DNA from 2 places in the Kluyvera sp. CHPC 1.2972 genome. Region 1 is predicted to be linked to the other one. Evidence: riboswitches for the same ligand, from Rfam matches in the RefSeq annotation. Region 1 holds a riboswitch; the other holds the start of a gene.
The links. Region 1 has a riboswitch for cobalamin ahead of V6944_RS22900 (cobyrinate a,c-diamide synthase). Riboswitches for the same ligand answer to the same signal wherever they lie in the genome.
Positions count from the first base shown of each region.

Region 1 (7,900 bases):
GGCGCTGATAGTTATACAGCAGCTTCTTACTCTCCGGCAGCAACTCCACGTCCACCGGCTTAAAGCCGCGTTCCTGGAACCAGTGAATGCTGCGCGTCGTCAGCACAAACAGGTGGTTAAGCCCCATCTGCTTCGCCTGGGAGGCAATCCGCTGCAACAGCACTTCGCCGCGCGAGGAGCTTCGATAATCCGGGTGCACCGCCACGCAGGCCATCTCACCGATTTTCTCTTCCGGGAAAGGATAGAGCGCGGCGCAGGCAATGGTGGTGTTATCACGCTGAATAATCGTGAATTTATCGATCTCCATCTCCAGCTGTTCGCGGGAGCGGCGCACCAGAATGCCCTGCTGCTCGAGCGGCGCAATCAGGTCGAGAATACCGCCAATATCGTTGATGGTCGCCCGGCGAATTTGCTCGGAGCTCTCCATCACAATTTGCGTACCGATACCGTCGCGGGAGAATAGCTCCTGCAACAGCGTGCCGTCTTCCTGATAGCTGATAAGGTGGCTGCGGCGCACGCCGCTGCGGCAGGCTTTGACCGCGCCGCGCAGGAAACGGGCGGTGCCGGAAAGGTAGTCGCCCTCTTTTTCCAGCTCTTCAATGCGCGCCTGAGCTTCGTTCGGGAACAGCTCAGAGATAATGTCGCCCGCTTCGTTAAACACGCCCTGAGAGGAGCAAAAGCCGATCATCTTCTCGGCCTTCAGTTTAATCGCCAGTTGGGTGGCAATCTCTTCCGACGTCAGGTTAAAGCTCTCGCCGGTAACTGAAACGGCCACCGGTCCCATCAGCACGATAGCGCCGCTGTCGAGCTGGCGATGAATCGCTTCTTCATCGATACGACGAATACGTCCGCTGTGGCAGTAGTCGATGCCGTCGTCGACGCCCAGCGGTTGCGCGATGATAAAGTTCCCGCTGACCACGTTGATGTGCGCGCCCTGTAGCGGGGTGTTATTCAGGCTCATCGACAGGCGGGCGGTAATATCCAGCTGCAGCAGGCCCGCGGCCTGTTTCACCAGCTCAAGGGTTTTCGTATCCGTGACGCGGATATGTTTGTGATAGGTGGGTTCATGGTGATGCTCGGCCAGATTCGCGTCGATCTGCGGGCGTGCGCCATAGACCAGCACCAGGCGAATGCCTAAACTGTGCAGCAGGCCAATATCGTTGACGATGCTGGAAAAGTTTTCATGCTCAATGGCTTCGCCGCCAAGCATGATGACAAACGTCTTCCCCCGGTGGGCGTTAATATAGGGGACGGTATGACGAAACCCCTCTACCAGTTCGGTTCTACGTTCCTTCACCACGGCACAACCCTCAATGCATGATTATTCGTAATTAGTGTATTTTTATTCTGTTTTAGTCGGAAACGCAAGCCAGAATTTGCTTAAACATTGGAAAACCCCCGGCCAAATTTCGCTGATCCAACGAATGTTTACCCTTTTGTAGATGACAGTTTATGCGGCTTTGGTTAAAGTTTTCGGTCAATCGTATTATGCGAATTCTTTGTTTCTCTTTTTTTACCTGGGATGGAGCATGTCGGGAAGTCAGTCTTTGAGCCGTCGTCGCCTGCTACAAGGTGCCGGTGCCATGTGGTTGTTAAGCGTGAGTCAGGTCGGGTTAGCTGCCGTCAGTCAGGTGGTGGCGGTGCGCATATGGCCTGCGTCCAGCTACACGCGCGTAACGGTGGAGTCCAGCCGTGAGCTCAAGTATCGACAGTTTGCGTTGAGCAATCCTGACCGTCTGGTGGTCGACCTCGAAGGGGTGAACCTGAACTCGGTGCTGAAAGGCATGGGGGCGCAGATCCGCAGCGACGATCCGTTCATTAAATCCGCACGCGTAGGGCAGTTTGATCCGCAAACGGTGCGCATGGTGTTTGAGTTGAAGCAGGACGTGAAGCCGCAGCTGTTCGCCCTTGCGCCGGTGGCAAACTTTAAAGAACGCCTGGTGATGGATCTCTATCCTGCCAACAGTAATGAGCAGCAGGATCCGCTGCTGGCGCTGCTGGAAGACTACAACAAGGGCGACCTCGAAAAGCAGGTGCCGCCGTCGCAAAGCGGCCCGCAGCCGGGCAAAGCCGGGCGCGACCGTCCGATTGTTATCATGCTTGACCCCGGCCACGGTGGCGAGGACTCCGGCGCGGTGGGTAAATACAAAACGCGGGAGAAAGACGTGGTGCTACAAATCGCCCGTCGCCTGCGTGCGCTGATTGAGAAAGAAGGCAACATGAAAGCCTACATGACGCGCAACGAAGATATCTTTATTCCGCTGAAGGTGCGGGTGGCGAAAGCGCAAAAGCAGCGTGCCGACCTGTTCGTCTCCATTCACGCGGATGCGTTCACCAGCCGCCAGCCGAGCGGCTCATCGGTCTTTGCCCTGTCGACCAAAGGGGCCACCAGTACCGCAGCAAAATACCTCGCCCAGACCCAGAACGCCTCGGACTTAATCGGTGGTGTCAGCAAGAGCGGCGACCGCTACGTCGACCACACCATGTTCGATATGGTGCAGTCGCTGACCATCGCCGACAGCCTGAAGTTTGGTAAAGCGGTGCTCAAAAAGCTGGGGCAGGTGAACGACCTGCATAAAAATCAGGTGGAGCAGGCCGGCTTCGCGGTACTGAAAGCGCCGGATATTCCGTCGATCCTCGTCGAAACAGCGTTTATCAGTAACGTTGAAGAGGAGCGAAAGCTCAAGACCGCCACCTTCCAGCAGGAAGTGGCTGAATCTATTCTCGCCGGGATCAAAGCCTACTTTGCCGACGGCGCGACGTTGGCGCGGCGCGGGTAACCGGCGATGTCACGGCTGAAAAGCGCCCACGGCGGCAACACGCGCGAAGCGGCGGCGCTGATGGGCCTGCGCGCCGACCAGTTGCTGGACTTCAGCGCCAATATCAATCCACTGGGCATGCCCGAAAGCCTGAAGCAGGCTATCGTTGCCCAGCTTGCCTGCGCCGAGCGCTACCCGGACGTTGACTACCAGCAGTTGCATCAGGCCCTGGCGTCGCACCACGGCGTACCTGCGGCGTGGTGTCTGGCGGGCAACGGCGAAACCGAATCTATTTTCACCCTCGTGCACGGCCTGAAGCCTAAGCGGGCGATGGTGGTTGCTCCGGGCTTTGCTGAGTACCGCCGGGCGCTGGAAACCATCGACTGCGCGATTGACACCTTTGCGCTTCGCGAAGAGGACGGCTGGCAGCTGACCTCACGTCTGCTTGATGCGCTCACCCCCGAACTGGACTGCCTGTTTCTCTGCACGCCGAATAACCCGACCGGGCTGCTGCCGGAGCGCTCGCTGCTGCTAGCGGTGGCCGAACGCTGTCGGGTGCTGAATATTGCGCTGATTCTCGATGAAGCCTTTATCGATTTTATTCCCGGCGAGCAGGGCTTTATTCCGCTGCTCGCGCAAAACCCGCATATCTGGGTGCTGCGCTCGCTGACCAAGTTTTACGCCATCCCCGGCCTGCGTCTGGGCTATTTGCTCAACAGCGACGAACGGGCGGTGGCGCGGCTACGTCAGCATCAGATGCCGTGGTCGATCAACGCTTTTGCGGCGTTGGCCGGGGAGATTGTGCTGAACGACCACGAGTATCAACAGACCACATGGCGTTGGCTTGATACGGAAGGGGCGCGATTTTATCGGGCGCTGGAGAGTGTTCCAGGGCTGAAGGTTTATCCGGGCAGAGCCAACTACCTGTTCCTGCGCTGCGAACGTGCGGAGATTGAACTGCAGTTTGCGCTGCTGCAACGGCGGATTTTAATCCGCAGCTGCGCCAACTATCCGGGGTTGGACGGGCGCTATTTCCGCGTGGCGATTCGCAGCGAGGCGGAAAACCAGCAACTGCTGGACGCGCTGCATCAGGTGCTGGGCTGAACCCCGCCTGCCACCGTTTTTAGCAGGTGCTGCTGCGGCCAGATTTCAGCGAGCCCGCTTTGCGCCAGCGACCATTTCACATACTCCACATCGTGACGGCGACGGTCGAGCATCAGCCCGACCACGCTGCCGCTATGGGCCACGTTCAGGCCGTATAATCCGCACGACTCTACCACCCCTAAAAGCGCGTCAAAGCCTGGTTTAGGCAGCAGCGTCTGGCTGGCGATGGCGCTGAGCGTCGCGGCTTCCCCCATCAGGCTGGCGCTGTTGCTGTCGCAGGCGGCCTGCACCTTTTCCCAGGCCAGCTGCAGTGCGCTGGCGCTGGCCGTGAGCGCGGCCTCGCGCGGCAGGCGGTGATAGTCGGCGGTACGCAGCATCAGCGGGCTTTCCAGGATCAGTAGATCGAAATCAGGCGCAGGCGCGCAGGCAATCTGCGTGCGCGCATGGTGGTGGTCGAACAGCGTCAGCGCGCGGAACAGGGTGCTGTCCGTTGGCTCAAGCGAGACGCAGAGCGTGGCGAGTTCGGATTCGCTGAGTGAATGGCCCATGTGCATTGCGGTGGCAAGGGCGGTCGCGGCAATGTCGGCGGTGCTGCTCGCCATCCCTTTGGCAATCGGCAGCGTCGAGTCCACTTCAATGCGCAGCGTCTGGCTCAGGGCGAGGGGATAATTCCAGTGGGCAAGTAGGGTATTGACCATGCGGCGCGTCAGCGGGCGTTCATCAGGGCGCGGCGTTCCCCGGCGCACTTCCACCGTGCTGAACCAGTCTATTGGGCAGGAGACCAGCTTTTCACTGCCCAGAATCCAGCCCTGAATTAGCTCTCCGCAGGAGCCCGGACAGCGCGCAACGCTCATGATTTCCCTTGCCTTGTGGTTCCAAATATAACTACCGTAAATAAATATACCGGTATTGTCGCAGCGCAACGAAATCATTTTACCGGGGCGCTAGAGTAACCTGCTTTTATTTTATGCGGGCCATCGTGTCGGCATAAATCTGCAATCAACAGGTTTGGCATGTTATGTGCCAGGGAAGGAGGTGTAAACCCTCCGCAGCCCCCGCTGCTGTGACGCTGACGACCCCGTAATGACCACTGATCGACCGATCGGGAAGGCCGGGTGAGGATGACGCTAAGCCAGAAGACCTGCCTGTTGGTTTATTTCAACAGCTTCGGTGGGAAGCGGGTTGCTTTGCGTCGCACGGTCGTCAGGCCGGGCGAGCGCGCGGCTATACCCAAAATCCACCCTGAACAGGGTTAGGGTATGGCAGCCAGACAGCATGCATTCGTTCTCGCCGGCACCGGTAGCGGCTGCGGGAAAACCACGGCGACGCTCGGCCTGCTGACGCTGCTTCAGCAGCGCGGCCTGCGGGTTCAGCCCTACAAAGTGGGGCCGGACTACCTCGATACCGGCTGGCACACCGCGCTGTGTGGCGTTGCCTCCCGCAACCTTGACGCTTTCATGTTGCCCCCCTCCATCCTTAATGCGCTGTTCAGCGAACATATGCAGCAGGCCGATATCGCCGTGATTGAAGGCGTCATGGGGCTGTACGACGGCTACGGCACCGATCCCAACTACTGCAGCAGCGCGGCGATGGCCAAACAGCTAGGCTGCCCGGTGATTTTGCTGGTCGACGGCAAAGCGGTCTCCACCTCCATTGCCGCCACGGTGATGGGCTTTCAGCACTTCGACCCGAGCCTCAACATCGCGGGCGTTATCGTTAACCGCGTCAACAGCGAGAGTCATTTCCAGCTGCTGAAAAGCGCCATCGAACGCTACTGCGCGCTGCCGGTGCTGGGCTACGTGCCGCGCGCGGAAGGCGTGGCGCTACCCGAACGTCATCTGGGGCTGGTGACCGCCCGTGAATCCGCGATTGATAAGCAACCGTGGCAGGATTTTGCCGCGACGCTGTCCCGCACGCTGGATATCGACAGGCTGCTGGAACTCACTGAACTGCACGCGCTGCCCGCCGGTCAGTGGCCGCCGGAGCCGCTCTGCGGGGAGGGGCTGACCCTTGCGCTTGCCGACGATGAAGCCTTCAATTTCTATTACCCGGACAACCTCGCCCTGCTGGCGCGTGCGGGCGTGAAGATTGTGCGCTTTAGCCCGCTGCATGATGCGATTCTGCCCGAGTGTCAGATGATCTGGCTCGGCGGCGGTTACCCGGAACTGCACGCCCAGGCGCTCGCAGGCAACAAGCCGATGCTGGCCCAACTGCGTGCCGCGCACGCGCGCGGCGTGGCGATTTACGCCGAGTGCGGCGGCCTGATGTACCTTGGCACCACGCTGGAGGATAAAAACGGTGAGACTCACGCGATGGCCGATATCCTGCCTGGCCACAGCAAAATGGGTACCCGACTGACCCGCTTTGGCTACTGCGAAGCGCAGGCGTTACAGCAGACGCTGCTTGCTGCCCCCGGCGATGTACTGCGCGGCCACGAATTCCACTATTCCGATTTCACCGCGCACACGCCTGCGGTGATGGCGTGCCACAAAACTCGCGATGGCGCGGTGCTCCAGCAGTGGTCTGGCGGCTGGCAGCGCGGGAATACCTTTGCCAGCTATCTGCACCTCCATTTCGCCCAGAACCCGTCGATGCTTAACCACTGGTTTGCCGCTGCAAGGAGCGCTCAATGACGCTGCTGGCCTGGTGTCTGGCATGGGGGCTTGATTTCATTATTGGCGACCCACAAAACTGGCCGCATCCGGTGCGCTGGATAGGCAACCTGATTAACGCCGTGCAACGCGCGGTGCGTCGGTTTTGTCATTCCGACCCTAGCCTGCGTATCGGCGGTGGGGTGATGTGGTTGGTGGTAGTGGGGCTGACCTACGCCGTTTCCTGGGGCGTGCTGCACCTCGCCGCACGCGTGCATCCGTGGCTGGGCTGGGGCGTTGAGGTATGGATGATTTTCACCGTGCTGGCCGGGCGCTGCCTGGCGCAGTCGGCGCAGGCGGTCGAACGCCCGCTGCGGGCTGGCGACCTTGCTGAAAGCCGCATCAAGCTGTCGTGGATTGTCGGGCGCGATACATCGCAGCTACAGCCGGAACAGATCAACCGCGCGGTGGTGGAGACGGTGGCGGAAAACACCGTCGACGGCATTATCGCGCCGCTCTTCTTCCTGTTGGTCGGCGGTGCGCCGCTGGCGATGGCCTACAAAGCGGTCAACACCCTCGACTCAATGGTGGGCTACAAGCACGAAAAATATCGGGCCATTGGCATGGTGAGCGCGCGCCTCGACGATGTAGCGAACTTCATTCCCGCTCGCCTGAGCTGGCTGCTGATTGGCCTTGCTGCCTTTCTCTGCCGTGATAACGGCGCGCGCGCGTTGCGTATCGGCTGGCGCGATCGTAAAAATCACAGCAGCCCCAACTGCGCCTGGTCGGAAGCGGCCGTCGCCGGGGCACTGGGCATTCGCCTTGGCGGCCCGAACGACTATTTCGGCGAGCGGGTGAACAAGCCGTGGATTGGCGACGCGCATCGCCCGATTGCCATTGATGATATTTCCCGAACGATTCGACTGATGTGGGTAGCGTCAACGCTGGCCCTGCTGCTGTTTATGGCAGTCAGGTTCTGGCTTATCGGCGCGGCCTGAGGAGTACTGCATGAACTATATCCAGCAACCGCAAGCGATTGAGAGCAAAAGCTTCGAGATAATTAGCGAGATTATCGCCGACACGCGCCCGGAGTATCGTTTTGCCAGCCCGCTGCACGAAGCGATTATCAAACGGGTAATCCACACCACCGCCGATTTCGAGTGGCTGGATATTCTGTGGTTCTCACCGGATGCATTAACCCGCCTGTGCGACGCGCTGAGCCGCCCGTGCACGCTTTACACCGACACCACCATGGCGCTCTCCGGCATTAATAAAAACCTGCTGGCGACCTTCGGCGGCGAATGCCGTTGCTATATCAGCGACCCGCGCGTAGTGCGCGAGGCCAAAGCACAGGGCATTACTCGCTCGATGGCGGCGGTGGATATTGCGGCGAAAGAAGAGGGCGACAAAGTGTTTGTCTTTGGCAACGCGCCGACCGCGCTGTTC
Region 1 is NZ_JAPKIB010000030.1:126-8,025, forward strand. It holds gene argA (amino-acid N-acetyltransferase) at 1-1,300, opposite strand, end outside; gene amiC (N-acetylmuramoyl-L-alanine amidase AmiC) at 1,530-2,780, shown strand; gene cobD (threonine-phosphate decarboxylase CobD) at 2,787-3,863, shown strand; gene V6944_RS22895 (L-threonine kinase) at 3,848-4,717, opposite strand; cobalamin riboswitch at 4,851-5,026, shown strand; gene V6944_RS22900 (cobyrinate a,c-diamide synthase) at 5,123-6,496, shown strand; gene cbiB (adenosylcobinamide-phosphate synthase CbiB) at 6,493-7,452, shown strand; gene V6944_RS22910 (cobalt-precorrin-8 methylmutase) at 7,463-7,900, shown strand, end outside.

Region 2 (7,900 bases), on a different contig from region 1:
GACGTTTAACCGTACCCCGCGTTGCCAGTAAACCCACAATACGGTTAGCCGACAGACGCGCTGCCGGTTTGATAGCCGGCACAACGCCCACAACCGGGAAGGCAAACTTGTCACGCAGCGCGGGCAAAGAGACCGTACTGGCCGTGTTACAGGCAATCACCGCCAGGGAAAGCGGGTAACGTGCCTGTACCGCAGTGACAATTTCAACAACGCGCTCAACGATAAACGCTTCGCTCTTCTCCCCATAGGGGAAAGCGACGTTATCGAAGGCATAGATGTAATGGAGATCCGGCAAGAGATGCCGGATCTCATCGTAGACCGACAACCCACCGACACCGGAGTCAAACACCAGTACGGTAGGACGTGGTTCAGAAGGTGTAGCTGCCAGACAAGGTGTATTCCCGTCCTGCAGTTGGGTAGCCATATGCTGTCTCGTAATCTTTATCGAACAGGTTGGCTATTTTACCACGAACGGTCAGGTGTGAGGTGACAGGATATGACAATCCGATATCCCACAGACTTACACCGCCCATTTTAACCCGACTAGAGGTACTTGTTGTCTCGTCATAGTTGTTGTCATAGCGCTGACCTAAATATTGGTAAGCAATATTCCAGCCGAGATCGTAAACCTGCCCGGTTACCTCATACTTCACCTGCTGTTTCGCACGACGAGCAAGAACCTGATTGGTTTCATCATCACGCGGATCAACATATTGCAGCGTCAGGTGATGTTCTACCGGCCCCGTTGTGATGTTCCCCGTCCACTCCAGACCTTTGATGGTGGCCGACTTCACGTTGATATACTGGTTGAAGTTGTTCGAACTTTTATAATCAATCAGGTTTTGAATTTCATAGTGGTACGCAGAAAGCCTCCAATCCAGCGATCCCGTAATCCCGTCAATCCCCGCTTCCCATTGTTTAGACTCTTCCGGTTTCAGATTCGGGTTTGCTGCAATACCTGAATAATATGGCGATGCATAACGTGTCGCACCGAATTGCTGCCCCAGAGACGGCGCCAGGAAGCTGGTACCATAAGAAAGCGTTGCGCGATAGCCATCAACAAACTCCCAACCTGCAGCGGTCTGCCATGTACCGTGCCAGCCAAACTGTTCATCGTGGTCTTCACGACCCGATGCTTCAAGCGTGACGGTATCGATCTGCTGCTGCCCCGTCAGGTAAACCCCCGTGGTATCGCGTTTATAAACATCAGAGTTCGTCGTGCTGCTGGATGTCAGCTTTTCCTGCTTCCAGTCAACGCCACCGCTGATCGCGCCGTGTCCAACCTCAACGTTGTTACCCCACTGGATGTAACGCTGCTCCATGTTATCCAGCGTGGCTTGACCAGCGTAGCGCCCAAGATTGCTGCTGTAGTTATAGTCTTTAAGGTGCTGATAGTTAGCGATAAGCTGGGTAGAGTAGATGCCAGAATTATAACGCAGCCCGGTGTCCCAGGATTGATTATAGTTCTGCCCTTCATCATTACCTTCAGGAGAACCGTATTTCGTATCCTGATCGTAATCGTTATTTGCCGTGTATCCATAGCCACGGAAGAATCCCGAGAAGCTATCGTCAAATTTGTGCTGCACGGCACCCCAGAACAGTTTATTGCGATAACCATCGCGGTCGCTATCGCCACTATAAGGAGAGCCCGGTTTAACGTTAAAACCTTTGGTCGTCTGGTAAGCGCCTGCCGCCGTCACCATCGTGTCACCAAAACGTTTATTCACCGCGCCGTCATAAGTCTGGTAGCCATTCGACCCCATTCCGGCATTGATCTGCGCACGTTCATCGTCACTCATCGTAATGATGTTCACCACACCACCAATTGCCCCGGAACCATAAACTGCCGAACGCGGCCCGCGGATATATTCGACACGCTGCACCAGGGATACCGGAATCTGGCCAATATCAATAGCGTTACCAATACCTGCCCTTGCCATCGGAATACCGTCGATCAGCACCAGCACATGGCGCGCTTCAGTGCCGCGCACAAATAGAGAAGAGCTACTCCCCATCCCACCGGTCTGCGAAATATCCACCCCCGGCAGACGACGCATCACGTCATTGAGATCTTTAGACTGCCAGCGTTGAATATCCTCACGCGTGACCACATCAGTAGGCGCCAACACCGTATTGACCGGCTGCTGAAAACGGTTAGCGGTTACCACCATCGAGTCTGAATTGCTGTCTTGCGCCCAGCCGGAAAATGCCGTGACGGATAACGCCGTCATCAGCGAAGCTTTTTTAATCATTTTTAAAAGCATCCAAATAGAAAAGGGATGCCGCAGGTTTTATCAGTTGCTCGCGACGATAAAACCCCATGCGACGTTATCCGGCAGGTCTTCGGGCTTGGAGGCTATATATAAAGAGGCGATGACTTCCCACGGCACGCCGCAGTGTCTGCATTAAATGCGCTCATCTCTTACCTTCCTTACCGCTGCGCGTCAGCCCCAGATTTACACTGGGTTCCCTTTTAACTCACAGGACCGGTACAGGGATGCTACATTTAGTTACATATAGATGTCCAGACTGCTATTTATGATTTTCACCGTCATCGGCGCTGGACATCCCCTGAACAAGCCCTACAATCCCCGCGTACTTTTATTATTCAGGATGCATCATGACCCCCGAACATCTCCCAACCGAACAGTACGACGCTCAGCTCGCCGAGAAAGTCACTCGCCTGCAAACGATGATGACGCCGTTTAGCGCGCCTGCGCCGGAGGTGTTTCGCTCGCCGGTCAGCCACTACCGGATGCGCGCGGAATTCCGCATCTGGCACGATGGCGATGACCTGTACCACATTATGTTTGACCAGCAGACCAAGAGCCGCATCCGCGTAGACGCCTTCCCTGCGGCAAGCCAGCTTATCAACACGCTGATGACCGCCGTGCTTGATGCTGTGCGTGATAACCGCGCGCTGCGCCACAAGCTGTTCCAGATTGACTACCTCACCACTCTAAGCAATCAAGCTGTTGTCTCGCTGCTGTACCATAAAAAGCTCGATGACGAATGGCGTGAGCAGGCCGAAGCGCTGCGTGACGCACTGCGCGCCCAAGGGCTGAACGTGCACCTGATTGGCCGCGCAACCAAAACCAAAATTGAGCTGGACCAGGACTATATCGATGAACGTCTGTTGGTTGCAGGTAAAGAGATGGTCTACCGTCAGGTGGAAAACAGCTTTACCCAGCCGAACGCTGCCATGAATATTCAGATGCTGGAGTGGGCGCTGGATGCTACGCAGAATTCACACGGTGACCTGCTGGAGCTGTACTGCGGTAACGGTAACTTCTCGCTGGCGCTGGCACGCAACTTTGACCGCGTTTTGGCAACTGAAATTGCCAAACCGTCCGTAGCTGCCGCGCAGTACAACATCGCCGCTAACCAGATAGACAACGTGCAGATCATCCGCATGGCGGCAGAAGAGTTTACTCAGGCGATGAACGGCGTGCGGGAATTTAACCGTCTGCAGGGCATTGACCTGAAAAGCTACCAATGTGAGACGATTTTCGTCGATCCGCCGCGTAGCGGGCTGGACAGCGAAACCGAGAAGATGGTGCAGGCGTATCCGAACATTCTGTACATCTCCTGTAACCCTGAGACGCTGTGCCAGAACCTGGAAACGTTGAGCCAGACGCACAATGTGACACGCCTGGCGCTGTTCGATCAGTTCCCGTATACCCATCATATGGAATGCGGTGTGCTGTTAACGAAGAAGTAAGACTGAAAGCAGGCCGGATAATCCGGCCTACAACTTATTGCTGTTCCTGCTTGCGGCTCCGCAACTTCACGCCAATCCAGAAGACCATCGCCACCGACAGTACCGCCGGGAAGAAATTAGAACCGATATCCGGGTACTCTGCGCGTACCACGGTGCTGTACAACAGCACGCCAAGAATAAAACAGGCGGCCGCCAGGCCCGGTAACCCGACCGGCATCGTACGATTCTGGTAACGTTGATGCAGGCAGTAAACCGTCAGCACCAGCGCAATAATAGGGAATATAGAGAAAGGTACGATGGAGCTGAACAGTGCCGCAAACGTCCCGTTAATCGATAAGCCAGCCAACAGCGCCAGCAGCAGCGTACCTTTATCTTGACCTGACTGTTTCATTGCTCGTCTACCACCTTATTCGGATTGATGTGTCATCTTCTCTTGTTCACGGCGATACCAGTAGTATGCGCCCTTGGAGATCATCCGTAACTGCAGCACCAGCCGCTCTTCCAGCTGTCGGCGCTGCTCAGGGCTTACATCCAGAGCCTCTGCACCCGCGCTAAATACAATAGTCACCATCGCCTCAGCCTGCGCTTCCGTGAACGCACGAGGCATATGGTTTTCGATTTCCAGATAGTCGGCAAGTTCCGCGATAAAATGCTGAATTTCGCGGGCGACCGCGGCACGAAATGCCGCAGAGGTGCCTGAACGCTCGCGCAGCAGCAGGCGGAAGGCGTTCGGGTTATTGCCGATAAATTCCATAAAGGTTGAGACGGAGGTGCGGATAACGCTGCCGCCTTTGGCGATACGCTGGCGCGCCTGGCGCATCAGTTGACGCAGCATCAGGCCGCTCTCGTCGACCATGGTCAGCCCAAGCTCATCGACATCGCGGAAATGACGATAAAAGGAGGTTGGCGCAATTCCCGCCTCGCGCGCGACTTCGCGCAGGCTCAGGCTGGCAAAGCTACGTTCGGCGCTCAATTGACTAAATGCCGCTTCCACCAGCGAACGCCGGGTTTTTTCTTTTTGTTGCGCTCTAACACCCATCACGATGACTGAATCCTTCCACAAGCCGTGCTGGCACTATACCAGAGATTAAAACGAATCGACTTACGCAGCTTTGTTAATGATTGTTTACATGCTATTTATGCTATTTCGTATGAAAAAAGCCCAACGATAATTGGGTTATTACTTCTATGATGTTATGATTCTGTTGCTTTTATGTATAAGAACAGGTAAGCCTTACCATGCCACATTCCTACGATTATGATGCAATAGTAATTGGTTCCGGCCCCGGCGGCGAAGGTGCTGCTATGGGTCTGGTGAAGCAAGGAGCCCGTGTCGCCGTTATTGAGCGTTATCATAATGTCGGCGGCGGCTGTACCCACTGGGGTACCATCCCGTCCAAAGCCCTTCGCCACGCCGTTAGCCGTATTATCGAATTCAACCAGAACCCTCTCTACAGCGACCACAGCCGACTTCTCCGCTCCTCATTTGCCGACATCCTGAATCATGCCGATAGCGTAATCAATCAGCAAACGCGCATGCGCCAGGGTTTTTATGAGCGTAATCACTGTGAAATGCTGCAGGGCGACGCTCGCTTCGTCGATGAACACACCATCGCGCTGGAGTGCCCGGACGGTTCCGTCGAAACGCTCACCGCTGATAAGTTCGTGATAGCCTGCGGCTCACGCCCTTATCGCCCGGCGGACGTCGACTTTACCCACCCGCGTATTTACGACAGCGACTCGATTCTCAGCCTGCACCACGAACCTCGCCACGTGATTATCTACGGTGCAGGGGTTATCGGCTGCGAATATGCGTCTATCTTCCGCGGAATGGACGTTAAGGTTGATCTCATCAACACCCGCGACCGTCTGCTGGCCTTCCTCGACCAGGAAATGTCAGATTCGCTCTCTTACCACTTCTGGAACAGCGGCGTCGTGATTCGCCACAACGAAGAGTACGAGAAGATTGAAGGCGTGGACGACGGCGTGATCATGCACCTGAAGTCCGGCAAGAAGCTCAAAGCGGACTGCCTGCTGTTCGCCAACGGTCGCACCGGTAACACCGATTCGCTATCGCTGGAAAACATCGGGCTACAGGCCGATGGCCGCGGTCAGTTGAAAGTGAACAGCATGTACCAGACCGCGCTGCCGCACGTCTATGCCGTCGGCGACGTTATCGGTTATCCGAGCCTGGCTTCTGCTGCCTACGATCAGGGCCGTATTGCCGCGCAGGCGCTGATGAAAGGTGAAGCCACCGCGCATCTGATTGAAGACATCCCGACCGGTATCTATACCATTCCGGAAATCAGCTCCGTCGGTAAAACCGAACAGCAGCTGACCGCGATGAAAGTGCCGTATGAGGTAGGTCGTGCGCAGTTTAAACACCTGGCGCGAGCGCAAATCGTCGGTATGAGCGTGGGAAGCCTGAAGATCCTGTTCCATCGTGAGACCAAGGAGATCCTCGGTATTCACTGCTTTGGCGAGCGAGCGGCCGAAATTATTCATATCGGCCAGGCGATTATGGAGCAGAAAGGTGGTGGTAACACCATTGAGTACTTCGTTAACACCACCTTTAACTACCCAACCATGGCGGAAGCCTATCGGGTAGCGGCGCTAAACGGCTTAAACCGCCTGTTTTAACGCGTTGTCAAAATGGCCGTCCATCGTTTCGCGGACGGCCTCTGCCAGCTGCTCATAGCGGCCGCGTAGAGGCGAACCCGGGCGATAGACCAGGCCAACGGTGCGGCGTGGTTCCGGCTTAATGCACGGCAGGTACACAACGCCATCGCGTTGGCGTTCCTGCGGCACGGCTAGCGCTGGCAGCAGCGTAATCCCGCTTCCCGCCGCCACCATATTGCGCAGCGTTTCCAGGCTGGTTGCGCGGAAATGCGTATCTTCATCCGCACCCGCCTCAAAGCAGAAGCCCATCGCCTGGTCACGCAGGCAGTGCCCGTCTTCCAGCATCAGCAGCTTCTCACCGGCAAGATCCGACATCGGCACGCGATCGCGCTCCGCCCATGGGTGATCGGCATAGATCGCCAGCATCATCGGCTCGTCGAACAGCGGCACCTCAATAAAGGCTTCACTCTCTTTCACCAGCGCCAGAATCGCACAGTCCAGCTTACCGCTGTCGAGCTGCGCCAGCAGTTGATGGGTCTGCGCTTCATGCAGGTACATTTCGAGCTTCGGGAAGGTCTGGTGCAGCATGGGAATAATATGAGGCAGCAGATACGGGCCAACGGTTGGGATCAGGCCGATATGCAACGGGCCGGACATCGTCTCCCCCTGCTGACTTGCCATCTCCTTCAGCACTTTGACCTCGCGTAACACGGTACGCGCCTGGTCCACCAGCAGCAGCCCCGCCTGGGTGAACAGCACTTTGCGGCTGGTTCGCTCCAGCAGCATGACGCCCAGTTCATCTTCCAGCTTACGAATCTGCCCACTCAGGGTTGGCTGACTGACATGGCAGGAATCTGCCGCCCGGCGGAAGTGCCGGTGTTCAGCTAACGCCACCAGGTATTCAAGATCACGAATATTCATTATTCATCCTCCATCGCCACGATAGTTCATGGCGATAGATAGAATAGCAATGAATGATTATCCCTATCAAGCGTTCTGTTCAATAATACAGCACAGAAACAGGTGACCCTTGTTTAACCCTTGAAGTCGTCACACTGATTCGGAGTTTCTCTCAAACTCGACAAATAAAGCCAACATGAACGTTTGCGGGCCCCGTGCCCGCTTTTTTTTGGCCGTAAAAAACCCGGCGTCGCTGCGCTCGGCCGGGCTACATGCTCCCCTCGCCCTGTGGGAGAGGGACTGGGGCGCAGAGGATTAACCCAAGCGCGTCTTCGCGTCGCTAATCGCCTGCGCCACCTGCTTCGGCGACACGCCGCCTTTTGCTGCACGCTTATCAAGGCAGGATTGCAGCGACAGAATTGGGTAAACATCGTCGCCAATCACCGCGCTGAATTTTTGCAGATCAGCCAGCGCCAGATCCTCCAGCGGTTTGCCCTGAGCAATGGCTTCGACCACCGCTTCGCCCACGATATGGTGCGCTTCACGGAACGGAACGCCTTTCGCCACCAGATAATCCGCCAGTTCGGTGGCGTTCGCATAACCCTGCTGCGCCGCTTCCTGGCAACGTGGACGCTTCACCTGAATACCGTCCAGCACCAG
Region 2 is NZ_JAPKIB010000013.1:636-8,535, forward strand. It holds gene murI (glutamate racemase) at 1-424, opposite strand, end outside; gene btuB (TonB-dependent vitamin B12 receptor BtuB) at 369-2,252, opposite strand; cobalamin riboswitch at 2,318-2,506, opposite strand; gene trmA (tRNA (uridine(54)-C5)-methyltransferase TrmA) at 2,621-3,721, shown strand; gene V6944_RS17660 (YijD family membrane protein) at 3,756-4,112, opposite strand; gene fabR (HTH-type transcriptional repressor FabR) at 4,128-4,763, opposite strand; gene sthA (Si-specific NAD(P)(+) transhydrogenase) at 4,961-6,361, shown strand; gene oxyR (DNA-binding transcriptional regulator OxyR) at 6,344-7,261, opposite strand; gene argH (argininosuccinate lyase) at 7,556-7,900, opposite strand, start outside.
Region 2: another riboswitch for cobalamin. It lies ahead of btuB (TonB-dependent vitamin B12 receptor BtuB); the one in region 1 lies ahead of V6944_RS22900 (cobyrinate a,c-diamide synthase).